DNA from 4 places in the Lysinibacillus sp. NPDC056185 genome. Region 4 is predicted to be linked to each of the others. Evidence: riboswitches for the same ligand, from Rfam matches in the RefSeq annotation. Region 4 holds a riboswitch; each other region holds the start of a gene.
What was found. Region 4 has a riboswitch for S-adenosylmethionine ahead of ACMZ42_RS22150 (O-acetylhomoserine aminocarboxypropyltransferase/cysteine synthase family protein). Riboswitches for the same ligand answer to the same signal wherever they lie in the genome.
Positions count from the first base shown of each region.

Region 1: linked by a shared signal. The riboswitch ahead of metA (homoserine O-acetyltransferase MetA) and the one ahead of ACMZ42_RS22150 (O-acetylhomoserine aminocarboxypropyltransferase/cysteine synthase family protein) in region 4 are both predicted to bind S-adenosylmethionine.
Region 2: linked by a shared signal. The riboswitch ahead of ACMZ42_RS04295 (cyclase family protein) and the one ahead of ACMZ42_RS22150 (O-acetylhomoserine aminocarboxypropyltransferase/cysteine synthase family protein) in region 4 are both predicted to bind S-adenosylmethionine.
Region 3: linked by a shared signal. The riboswitch ahead of ACMZ42_RS13850 (methionine ABC transporter ATP-binding protein) and the one ahead of ACMZ42_RS22150 (O-acetylhomoserine aminocarboxypropyltransferase/cysteine synthase family protein) in region 4 are both predicted to bind S-adenosylmethionine.

Region 1 covers NZ_JBLLLQ010000002.1:306,526-309,668, reverse strand. Annotated here, with positions in the region: gene ACMZ42_RS03905 (TrmB family transcriptional regulator) at 1-363, shown strand, start outside; gene ACMZ42_RS03900 (nucleotide excision repair endonuclease) at 437-808, opposite strand; gene ACMZ42_RS03895 (YfzA family protein) at 1,365-1,664, shown strand; SAM riboswitch class I at 1,821-1,931, shown strand; gene metA (homoserine O-acetyltransferase MetA) at 2,082-3,017, shown strand; gene ACMZ42_RS03885 (endospore germination permease) at 3,093-3,143, opposite strand, start outside.
Region 2 covers NZ_JBLLLQ010000003.1:53,665-56,807, forward strand. Annotated here, with positions in the region: gene ACMZ42_RS04285 (Cof-type HAD-IIB family hydrolase) at 1-261, shown strand, start outside; gene ACMZ42_RS04290 (DedA family protein) at 463-1,059, shown strand; gene ACMZ42_RS04295 (cyclase family protein) at 1,112-1,849, opposite strand; SAM riboswitch class I at 1,950-2,054, opposite strand; gene ACMZ42_RS04300 (hypothetical protein) at 2,201-2,611, opposite strand; gene ACMZ42_RS04305 (SMI1/KNR4 family protein) at 2,769-3,143, shown strand, end outside.
Region 3 covers NZ_JBLLLQ010000013.1:11,730-14,872, reverse strand. Annotated here, with positions in the region: gene ACMZ42_RS13855 (methionine ABC transporter permease) at 1-497, opposite strand, end outside; gene ACMZ42_RS13850 (methionine ABC transporter ATP-binding protein) at 487-1,515, opposite strand; SAM riboswitch class I at 1,836-1,940, opposite strand; gene ACMZ42_RS13845 (thioredoxin family protein) at 2,005-2,307, opposite strand; gene ACMZ42_RS13840 (toprim domain-containing protein) at 2,324-2,665, opposite strand; gene gcvH (glycine cleavage system protein GcvH) at 3,048-3,143, opposite strand, start outside.
Region 4 covers NZ_JBLLLQ010000031.1:4,736-7,878, reverse strand. Annotated here, with positions in the region: gene ACMZ42_RS22150 (O-acetylhomoserine aminocarboxypropyltransferase/cysteine synthase family protein) at 242-1,543, opposite strand; SAM riboswitch class I at 1,661-1,774, opposite strand; gene ACMZ42_RS22145 (glycerol-3-phosphate acyltransferase) at 2,033-2,665, shown strand; gene ACMZ42_RS22140 (DASS family sodium-coupled anion symporter) at 2,852-3,143, shown strand, end outside.

The DNA.
Region 1 (3,143 bases), on a different contig from region 4:
GAAGATATGTATGAAGAATTGCGGGAAGATATACATGAGGTAGCGAAGCATATCCCTGTTCATGGAATTACCTTGTATGTGGAGGACCATTTAGCTTCCGTTGACCAACACCGTATCACTCGCTATACGAGGAATGCGTCTACACCTCATTGGTTTATTTTATCGGTAGATGGCAAGCAAATGATTTATGGTCACTCTCCGTCAAATCAGGAAACGGCTTTTATTACCAATGATCCTGTTCATATCTATTTATTAGAGGATTATATATGGCATGACGTGCTTATTAATCGCCTTTTAAAGCGTGATGATACGGAGCTTGAGGAATGGATTACTAAAGAACGTAAAGCATTTTTCTTAGAATGAAAGTATTGAAAAAGAATCTGCAAGCCGTCATGTACATTACAGAAGGCGAGCAGATTCTTTTTTTCGTTAAATATTAATAAAATACTTTATCAACATTGTATTTAGAGCGGAATGAATTGATCGCGTATGTTTCGTAAATTTCACGTTCCATTGGATCTTCCACTTCATACACTTCAATTTTGAAAATTTCATTACGGTGATTTTTCATCGGTGACACATTGTCCTCGAAATGCTTTTTAATACGTTGACGAATTTTACGTGCTTTACCGACAAATAATAGTTCGTTCTCTTCATTGTAGAATAAGAAAATACCACCGTTTTCACGTGTGATTTTATGGAAATCAATAAAACCATGGTACGGTGTGATTGGTACATCACCTGGCTTTAAATCTTGTTCGCGTTGGCGAATTACTAAATCTGGTTTTGGAAATTCAATTTTAATCAAAGTATTCACGTTCCTCTCTGTTACTAAAGGTATATGTTAACATAAGTACAGCATGTTTACCATCAAATAATGAATGTAAACATTCAAGATTAGTGTTAAACAAATTACATAATGACATGCATAGTTAATAACAAAATATTCTATGTATTATTGATATTCTTAATTGTTCATGTTACAATTCTTTTTAATTAAATAATCTCATCATGAGAAATTGAGGGATTGTTTTAGAAACCCAGTCGTACCAAGGGTTTGAAGTACATGATAAGATGTTGAGTAGATTAAAGTTTATTTGTTATTAATAATACACTTCTTATTGTCTATTAATTTAGATGAGGAGAGGTGTATTTTTTTATGCTGTTAAAGTTTGCTTATGATGATTTTATTGCAGACAGAAAATTCAACAATACGACTCAAGCAAATATCAATAGTTACAAATACATGATTAAGCCGTTCATCGACAAATATAATTGATAGGATTATCTAAAAAAGGAATATATGTTTAATTTTGAAACTTATTCCTGAATTTTACGTATAACAATTAGAGGGGGGATATAACTTGGCTAATAAACAAAAAAATCCAATTCCATTTTTGAAAAAGACTTGGGTGTCTTCTATTGGTGTATTTTTATTGTCACAGATAATCTTTATTACGTGTGAAGCAACAGGATGGATACCTAATTATAGAGATATTGGCGGAACGTTTATTGGAAGAATTACGGAATCTTCAATTTTCAAAGAGTGGTTTACTTTTTATGAAACACCAAATTTCAATTTACTTACTATCTTTTTTGGCATCTTTCTTGTGTTTGGAATAATAGAGGCGATAAAAAGTGTTTTTTCACCAAGGTCTACATAAGTAAAGACTATAGCAAAAGTATCACTAGGGTGTAAAGATAAATAACTAAACTATAATTTCCCTAAAAACATAATGACATGCATGATTAATAACAAAATATTCTATGTATTATTGATATTCTTAATTGTTCATGTTACAATTCTTTTTAATTAAATAATCTTATCATGAGAAGTTGAGGGATTTGGCCCGATGACGCTTCAGCAACCTCTAACGAAAGTTAGAAAGGTGCTAATTCCAGCAAAGGATTTGTCCTTTGAGAGATAAGAGTGAACGTGGAAAAATCCTTCTCATTCTATCTCAACTGGAATGAGGGGGATTTTTTAATTTCATCGAAAAAGAAGACTTAATGAGCTTTGAACAGGGCCTGTGCATGGAGACTAAGGCCCAATTGATCTTAACTAGAGAGGGGAATGCAAGATGCCAATTAATATTCCAAAAAACTTACCAGCTGGAGAACATTTACGTGAGGAAAAAATATTCGTTATGGAAGAGGACAGAGCGAAAACTCAACAAATTCGTCCATTAAATATCTTAATTTTTAATTTAATGCCGGAAAAAGAAAAAACAGAACTGCAATTACTTCGTTTATTGGGGAATACACCATTACAAGTGAATATTACATTTTTAAATACAGCTACGCATGAATCAAAAAATGTTAGTAAATCACATTTACAGTTATTTTACACGACTTTCAATCAAATTCGTCATCGCCGCTATGATGGCATGATTATTACGGGTGCACCAGTAGAGAAAATGGAATTTGAAGAAGTGAACTACTGGCAGGAAATTTCTGAAATTATGGATTGGTCCAAGACAAACGTAACATCGGTTTTACATATATGTTGGGGTGCACAGGCAGCGTTATACCATCATTACGGTATTGGTAAAATTGGGCTGCCTGCTAAATGCTCAGGTGTATATTCGCATGTTATTACGGATTTAACAGTGGACTTAGTACGTGGCTTTAGTGATTCATTTACTGCACCACATTCACGTTATACATCCGTATCAATTGATGAAGTACTTAGCCATCCCGATTTACGATTACTATCTTATTCTGAAGATGCTGGTGTTTTCATTGTGCAATCTAAGGATAATAAAAACATTATGATTACTGGTCATCTTGAATATGATGCAACAACTTTAGCTGATGAGTATAGTCGTGATGTTGCGAAAGGATTAGATATTGATGTACCAGTAAATTATTTCCCACATGATAATCCTGCAAATGAACCGATTAATACTTGGCGCGCCCATACACATTTATTATTCTCGAATTGGTTGAACTACTATGTTTACCAAGAAACACCATACGAATGGGATTTTGTCGATCAGATTGAATATCATATTTAAAACCGCTCAATTACAATAAAGAAAAATGATGACTTTGATATTTCAGGGTCATCATTTTTTCACGCCATTATGCTGTTAATTTTCTGATGAATTTTTATTTCTATCACTGCTTGGAGTATTGCCGGT
Region 2 (3,143 bases), on a different contig from region 4:
CCGTATATTACAAATGTTTTGCAACATGATGTTTCTAAATCTATTGCTGTCCATGCTGTACTAGATTATTTCGACTTGAGTCCTGAAGAAGCACTTGCTTTTGGCGATGGAGATAATGATATCGATATGCTGGAGCAGGTCGGCTTTGGTATTGCAATGGGCAATGGTAGTGAAGCATTAAAAAATGTCGCTAATTATGTAACGAAGAAATCAACTGAGGACGGGATTGATTATGCTCTACGTGAGCTGCAAATAATTTAATTATTTGAAAGTGAATAATATTTTAGGTAAATTATGAATCTACCAGTCACTAAGAAAAAACTATAGATATGTTACGATACAACATTGATCCATGTTTCATGGAGAAAATTGTATATAATCCATAATACTCATAATGTTGTCTCATTTGAGTTATTATAAAGCTAACTATTAAAAATTATTACGCTTTAGGTGGGATGATTTATGGCGCATCACGTGCAATCTCTTATTGAACATTATGGATATTTTGGCATCATTCTCATCCTAGTTGGGGGAATTGTCGGTCTGCCACTTCCTGACGAGATATTTTTAACGTATGTAGGATATAGCGTATATCAAGAAACGCTGGCACATATTCCAGCTTTAATCAGCGCTATGATAGGTGCAGCGGGGGGAATTACCCTGAGCTATTATATAGGTTATAAATTCGGACTACCTTTATTACGAAAATACGGTTCGAAAGTCCATATTACTGAACAGAAAATTGACTTTACTAGAAAATTATTTGCAAAAATAGGGCCGGGGTTATTATTAATAGGATATTTTATTCCTGGTGTGCGTCATCTTACAGCATATATTGCGGCTATCAATAATTATCCTTATAAAAAATTTGCTTTCTTTGCCTATACGGGAGCAGTTATTTGGACATTTACTTTTATTACCTTAGGAAAGGTACTTGGGGAGAACTGGCGTTATGTTGGGGTATATTTATCCCGCTACAGTATTTATCTTATAGTATTGTTCCTAATACTAATGTTAATCGTTTATTTTATTTTCAAAAAAAGGAATTCGCCAAAGTAAAAAAGGTCTGATTCAATACCTACTCAGGTTGTGAATCAGACCTTTTTATCTTTTAAGGCAATATTGCAAATGAACGCACAGGGAATCCAGAGGCTTTCTCAGGCTTCGGTACAATATTGAAAATAGCAGCACCTTTTGGAGGGAGCTTATCCAAATTTGTCATGAGCTCAATTTGGTAAGTATCTTGCTCAAGCACAAAATATTCGCCATCTAGCTTACCATTTTTACGAAAATCTGTTGCTGAATCCGTATCAAAGGTTTCGTGGCCAATAGCACTTACTTTTCGTTCGCCGAATAAAAATTGTAACGCTTCTAATCCCCAGCCAGGAATATGATTATTGCCATCAGCGTCTTTGTTGCTGAAAGATTCTTTATCTGGCCAACGTTTACTCCAATCGGTACGCAACGCAACAAAGGTACCTGTTTCAATTTCCCCATTTTCAGCTTCAAAGTCAAGAATATCTTGAACACTTAACGTGAAGTCGTTATTTACTTCGGCTTCTTTTGATTTATCAATAACGATTAGTGGTAGCACTAGTTCTTTTAGCTCCAATTCCTCTAAATAGCGTGTATCTCGCACAAAATGGATAGGTGGATCGATATGTGTTCCATATTGCCCAGGGAAAGTGAATTGCTGCGCAAAGAAGCCATCATCATGGGAAAATAATGTTTCAAATTTTGCATCATCAAACATAAAGAAGTGGGGCGAATTAGGACCAAATGTATGTGTTAAATCCACCCATTCTTTCGATTTCAATAGTTGAATTGCTTGTAAAAGTTCGTTTGCCATAATATCTTCCTGCTTTCTTTTAATTATTTTTGGATGTAACAATAAAAAAGAGCCCTCCTTGTAGAAAGAGGACTCTTGTGCAAAGCAACTAAAGTAAGTCTTCTCATCTTCAAGGCTAAATTTCGCCAATTGGAATTAGCACCATACCTATAGGCTGGTTGCTGAGACTTCATAGGGCCAATCCCTCCGTCTCTCTTGATAAGAAAATGCGATATAAGAATTTTCAGAAATAATGATTACAAGTACTTTAGCATATTTATTTATAGTTTACAAGTTCAATAGGGATACATGGTTAAAATTCATAAAGATGCTAAAGGCAAAAAAAGAGGCCCTCTTTAAAGGACCAACTCGTCACCAACCCAAAATTAGTGTTAGCTTACAACAGCTACTTTCAGTAAATGTTATACGAAATCCATCTGGTGTATAGGTAGTTTCGAATTTTATAGTAATGCCTGTTGACGTAATTAACTTTTCAACTTCTGTTTTATTTGATTGTTGTGCTGCGTTCATAAGATCATGCGCAAATTGCTCTGATTCATCAATTTTATCCGTAAGTAATTGTGCTTGCTGCATAATAACCTTGATCCGATTCGCAGAAGTCTTCAATTTCTTTGTATTGACAATTGGAAATGGACTTCTATTCGTTGGGTTTGTCGGCATTGCTAGATGGCTAGAAGGGTGTTGAATTGTTGGTTGATTTGCCATTACCCATGCCGGATAATAATTAGGATAGACAAAATACGAATAAGGATTGTAATACAACTAAATTCCTCCTATCCTATAGCTGATACATTATCTTATGTACAACAAAGACTTTCGGTGTTAATGGCTAATGCTTTGAAAAGCCTGAGCGAAAAGGGGCTCAGTTCAATGGCTTAAATCTTGACCAATTTATTCTTCCTCAAAAGGAGTTATTAAGATGGATATTCGTGCATACATAAAAAATGGTTTTGAAGTTTACTATGAACGTTATAATCAGGTGTCTGAAGCAGGATTTTGTAGGTGGATGTGCCCTGACGTACCTGAAGAAATGAAAGTAGTTGATATCGATGCAGAGTGGTCTATGTGGAGAATGATTCCTTCCACTGTAACAGAGGAAGATATTCAAACGTTAGAAAAAGAGTTCGGACTTAATTTTCCCGAATGGTATAAAGCTTTTATTTCAACGTATCATCATTATTTTGGTGTAATACCTGACCAAAGTATTGAAGAACCTTTAAATAACGTAAGGGATATGTTTAATCCATCATTATGCACTTTAGGATATCTTCCATTTACATGGGATACAGAGTAT
Region 3 (3,143 bases), on a different contig from region 4:
GTATAACCAACAAGTGCTACAGCAGTTACAGTAAGACCAGAAATAAGCGCTGGTAACGATTCGGGAATTAATACTTTCCAAATAATCGTTGACGTTTTGGCACCCATTGAACGAGCCGCTTCAATAACACCTTTATCAATTTCGCGTAAGGCGATTAATACCATTCGCGCATAGAATGGTGCAGCTCCAATAATTAATGCTGGTAAAGCCGCGTCTGCGCCACGAATTGTGCCGAGTAAAAATTTCGTGAATGGAATTAATAAGATAATCAATACGATAAATGGAATCGAGCGGAAAATGTTAACGATTGATCCTGTTAAAAAGTTTACAATTTTGTTGGCCCATAGTTGGTTGGGACTTGATAAAAATAATAAGATTCCAATTACTAATCCAAGTATAAATGTGATGACCGTAGAAATTGTTGTCATATACAATGTTTCATACGTAGCGTCCCACATTTTTTCCCAGTCGACATTCGGAAAAAGACTAGTTAGCATTTGTAATCACCTCCGTTTGTACTTCGACTGTATTTAAGTAACTCAGTGAAGCAGCAACGTTCGCCTCTGAGCCATCAATTTGCACAATAAGTGTACCGTACGCTCCATTTTTCGTTTGCGAAATATTACCATGTACAATACTTACTTCTACATCAAACTGTTTCACAAGATGTGAAATGACAGGCTGCTCTGTTTTTTCTCCTACAAAGATTAGCTTAACAAGTTGTCCATTAGGGTAATTTTCTTTAATTTGTGCCACAGTTTCCTGTGTTTCCTTCGTATCTGTAATTTGAGAAACGAATTTTTTCGTAATGGCTGCTTGTGGAGCTTGGAATACTTGTAATACTTCACCACGTTCTACAATTTCACCAGCTTCCATAACCGCTACACGATGACAAATCTTACGGATAACGTGCATTTCATGTGTGATTAACACAATCGTTAGACCTAATCGTTCGTTAATATCGACAAGTAGATCAAGAATAGCATCTGTTGTCTCCGGATCGAGTGCAGATGTTGCCTCATCACATAACAATACCTCTGGATTATTAGCAAGTGCACGAGCGATACCTACCCGTTGTTTTTGTCCCCCCGATAGTTGTGATGGATATGCTTTTTCGCGCCCTTCCAAGCCAACTAGTGTAATCAATTCATTCACACGTGCTTCCCGTTTGGCCTTTGGCACACCTGCGATTTCTAGTGGGAAAGCGATGTTTTCTGCAACAGTTCTAGACCAAAGTAAATTGAAATGTTGGAAAATCATACTAACCTTTTGTCTAGCATCCCTAAGCTTTTGCCCCTTTATGGACGAAAACTCTTGATTATTAACCGTCACCGTACCAGATGTAGGCTTTTCTAAACCATTTAACAAACGAATCATTGTACTTTTACCAGCGCCACTATAGCCGATAATGCCGAAAATTTCACCTTTATTAATAGAAAGGTTGACGTCTTTAACTGCTGTTAATTCGCCATTCGTAGTTTTGTATTTCTTCGTAATATTTTGAAGATTGATCATAGCGAATTCTCCTTTTCTTATATCAATTATGCCTCGGCATAATTGTTGCTGTCACTTCGCTTTTGCACAGATAAAAATTACGTCCGGAATCGGCTTTGTGCTTAGGCCTGCAGATATTTTTTGCGCGAAAGCGTAGTGCTAACGCAGCGACAGCAGCACCGATGCAGGTCAGTTAGCCATTATCGCATGGATGCGATGGTTTTAGGCTAACATCCTCTAAGCACTCCTTTTCGATTCCAGGACACCCGCTGAAAGAAATTAAAAAACCCCTTCACTTAAAGACAAGTAGAAGGGGTCACGTACATATACGCTAAACCGTTCTCTCATCTGTCAAAGATAAATCTTTGGGTGATTTGGCACCTTTTCACGTTTGTGATGGTTGCCGGGCTTCATAGGGCACTTCCCTCCGCCGCTCTTTATAAGAGTTCGATATATTTATTGTTTTTTTAATATATTTGTTACTTTACCATGTGATTAATATTCAGTCAATTAGTTTTTTAACAATTCGTATAAATATGGTACGGATTGGAAGGCATAAACCTTTTCTATCACTTCTCCGCCTTCACATACGAGTAAACATGGTACACTTTCGATTTTATTATCATAAGCTATTTGCTCTATAAAATTAATATTCGCCTTACCAATCTGTAGCTGTGGCAGCAATTGCTCAATAACCGCCATCATTTTCGATGCAACTGCGCACGTTCCACACATTGGCGTATATAAATAAAAGGCAGCCTTTTCACCGGACTGGATAGCCGTGTTCCACTGCTCTTTTGACCATTCTTCCATTTTTTTTCACGCAACCTTACAAAATATATTCATTATGGATTGAGAAATGTGCACGAAGCAATATCGCCGCTAACACTTTCCTCGGAGTTGTCTCAACTTCCTTATATGTTGGCATCGTACGTAAATGCTCAGCCTCTGGATAATGTCTGTCCATTAATGCCCGTAGCTTATTACCTGATGTATCTGCATCAAAAAATGTATAAAGCTCACAACCCTCATATGGGTCGAGTAGCTCTTCTAATTGATGCACACCAATTGTACCATTTGTACAAAGTATTTTTACGTCTTCATTTAAAATAGGTTCGATTTGAAGTTTATCCGATCGGCCTTCGACAATTAAGCATTTTCCCTCGAACATCACGCCACCCCCATTTAGACATATCCCTTATAATTCATTATATCAACAAACCTTGTCGTTGATACAGTTAGATACCTATTAATAAGGGAATATACTTGCATTTACCTTACCAACTATAGTGGCAGGATGGTTAAGATAAAAAAAAAACGTCGGTAGTTTCCGACGTTTTTCTGATCAATTATGCCTCGACATAATCGCGTCAGGAATCGGCTTTGTGCTTAGGCCTGCACGACGCAGGTTAGTTAGCCGTTATCGCATGGATGCGATGATCTTAGGCTAACATCATCTAAACACTCCTTTCCGATTCCATGACATCCGCCGGAGGCTTTAACTTCTTTTAGCTGATGTTTGAACACTCGCTGAAAGAAGTTAAAGGCTTGTCTTATTCTGCAATCATTTCTTCGTATTGCTCAGCTGTCATAAGCTTGTCAATTTCTGAAGCATCAGCAGGCTCTACAACGATCATCCATGCTTTTTC
Region 4 (3,143 bases):
CTTTAAATTGGTTCTAGGTTGGTAGCCCTTCGAACACTTTTCTTATTTCCTAGTATAAAACAAGGATTTAACCAAGTCAACAATACTTATAAAATTACTTGGTATTAATTTTAAACCATTTCATTACTCTCACCAAATGAGGCGAGCGGATGATGTAGCAACGTTTGACGCATTACCAAATGAGGCCTATCGAATGAGAAAATACGTAAACGCTACAACATTAGCCAATGTATTTTATTTATTAAGCTTCTACTTCTTGTTGTGAAGCTGTTACTTGTTCAATAGCTTGTTCTAAATCTGCAATGATGTCCTCTACTGCCTCTAAACCGATTGATAAGCGAATGAGCGACTCGGTTACGCCAGTTTGGATTAGCTCTTCAGCAGATAGTTGCTGATGTGTAGTAGATGCTGGATGAATAATTAATGATTTAGCATCCCCTACATTTGCTACGTGTGAGAATAATTTCACACTATCGATTAACTTACGCCCTGCTTCACGTCCACCTTTAATGCCAAATGTAAGTACAGAACCGAAGCCATTTCTTAAATATTTTTTAGCTAAATTATGGGTAGGGAAATCTTCTAAGCCGTTGTAATTTACATATTCCACAGATGGGTGGTTTCGTAAATATTCAGCTACTGCTAATGCATTTTCATTGTGTTTAGGAATACGCAAATGAAGCGTTTCTAAACCTTGTAATAAATTAAATGCCGCATCAGCACTTAATGTTGGTCCAAAGTCACGTAGCAGTTGCACACGCAGTTTTGTGGCGAATGCTGCATCAGCTGTGTCAATACCATAACGCAAACCGTGATAAGAAGCATCTGGCTCAGTAAAGCCTGGGAAACGTCCACGAGTCCAATCGAACTTCCCTGCATCTACTACAACGCCACCTAAAGTTGTTCCATGACCACCAATCCATTTCGTTGCAGAATGAACAACGATATCTGCACCGTAGTCAATTGGTGTAGAGCCATATGGTGAAGCAAATGTGCTATCAATAATTAATGGTAAGCCGTTTTCATGTGCTATATTTGCTACTGCTTCAATATCTAGTACCTTTAAACTTGGGTTACCGTAAACTTCAGCGAACACGGCCTTTGTTTTATCAGTAATAGCAGCTTTGAAATTTTCTGGATTTGTTTCATCTACAAAAATCGTTTTAATACCGTAGTTTGGTAGTGTGTTAGCGAATAAATTATAAGTACCTCCGTATAAAGAGCTACCTGCAACAATTTCATCGCCTGCCCCTGCAAGATTTAAAATGGAAAACGCGATTGCTGCTGCACCAGATGAAAGTGCTACTGCTGCTGTACCGCCTTCTAATAAAGCGACGCGTTTTTCAAAAACATCTACAGTTGGGTTTGTAATACGAGTGTAAATATTACCAGCTTCCTCTAAGGCAAAAAGACGTTGCGCATGAGCAGTGTCTTTAAAAACGAAAGCCGTTGAGCGATATACGGGTACTGTACGAGATCCTGTTACCGGGTCTGGCTCTTGGCCACCGTGTAACAGCAATGTTTCTGGTTTAAATTTTGTCATTGTATACCTCCAAATGGTTATTTTTTTACGATGGTACCGGAGATGAGGAGGATTTTTTCAGTAGAAAACAAAAACCCTCTTCAGCTAAGAAGAGGGTTGCGGTTGCAAGTTTTCCTCCCCTTATCTGCCAGATCCAAGTAAGAATCTGTAGGAATTAGCACCTTAGCAAGTTCGTCACTTACTGGTTGCCGGGCATCATAGGGCCTATCCCTCCGCCGCTCTTGATAAGAGTATGAGATTCAATTTCCATCGTTGTTACAAAGTATAAACATAGACTTTTTCTCTGTCAATACTAAAATTTTATTTTTTCCGAAACTTCTGTCTGCTTCTTTACGTAATCCAAACACATACACTATTTTAGATATTTATTGTTTTGGTCACCAAAGCATGGACTGATTTCCGTTTCAGCTGGGCGTTTCCTAGGGGCTTCGGGCTAACACAATGTTAGAACTTTTGTGATGAACCCATTATTTGGAAAGGAGAATTTTTATGATAAAAGCCGTTATTATTTTTCTTCTTGTTGGTTATTTGATTGGCTGTATTCACGGCTCTAAAGTTGCTCAGTTTTTATCAGGGGTAGATTTAAAAATGGCCGGTCATGGCAATGCAGGTGCCTCTAATGCAACACTTTCCCTTGGCTGGAAATACGGCATATTAGTTGCACTGATCGATATCGGTAAAGGCGTTGCAGCTATAATCGGTGCACATGTTTATTTAGCAGATATAACACAATTAACAGAAGTACAAGTTTGGCTCTTCATCTATATCGTAGCTTCCGGTGTCATTCTAGGTCATAATTTCCCATTTTATATGGGCTTCAATGGCGGTAAAGGAACTGCTTCAATCATAGGAATATTACTTGCGATTGATTGGAAAATTGGCTTGTTTGCACTCATTTTATTTGTTATTTTATCTTTCGTGACGAACTATTTAATTGTCGGTGTACTTGAATTTTATCTCGTTTTTTGTACAGCCACTTATTTATGGATTCCTGGAGTTGGCCCAACGATTTTAGCCCTATTACTTTTTGGTATAGCCATCATTTTGCATATCGAAAATATTAAGCGATTGATGCTAGGAACTGAGCCTAAAGTAACTTCAGCATTCAAAAAGAAAAAATAAAATCTTTTGGATATTTTTGTCTTTTCTTTGACCGTATATTTTCTCGCAACTGCCCATTATCGCTATAAATAGAGGGTATTTCACATACTAGTTTTTTTACAATAATTAGACAAATTAACTTTCTTAATAAAGCATTTTACTAGCCGATGTGAAAATTACAGTCATGTTTAAGAAAGGATGAAAAGTATGTCTACTTCTGAACAAGCAAAACAGAAACGTAATTTGAAACCACTCTGGATTGGATTAGCCTTCGCTTCATTAATCATCATTACTTTTTTACCTAACAACGGCGATTTACCTGTAGCCGGACAACGAGCTTTGGCTATTTTAGCTTTCGCGGTCATCCTATGGGTTACAGAAGCAGTATCCTATCCCGTTAGCTCTGCCATGATTATTGCTCTCGTTACAATCTTACTAGGGCTAGCTCCGTCAATGGAAGATCCAACGAGAGCGTTAGGAACATCGGATGCATTAAAGT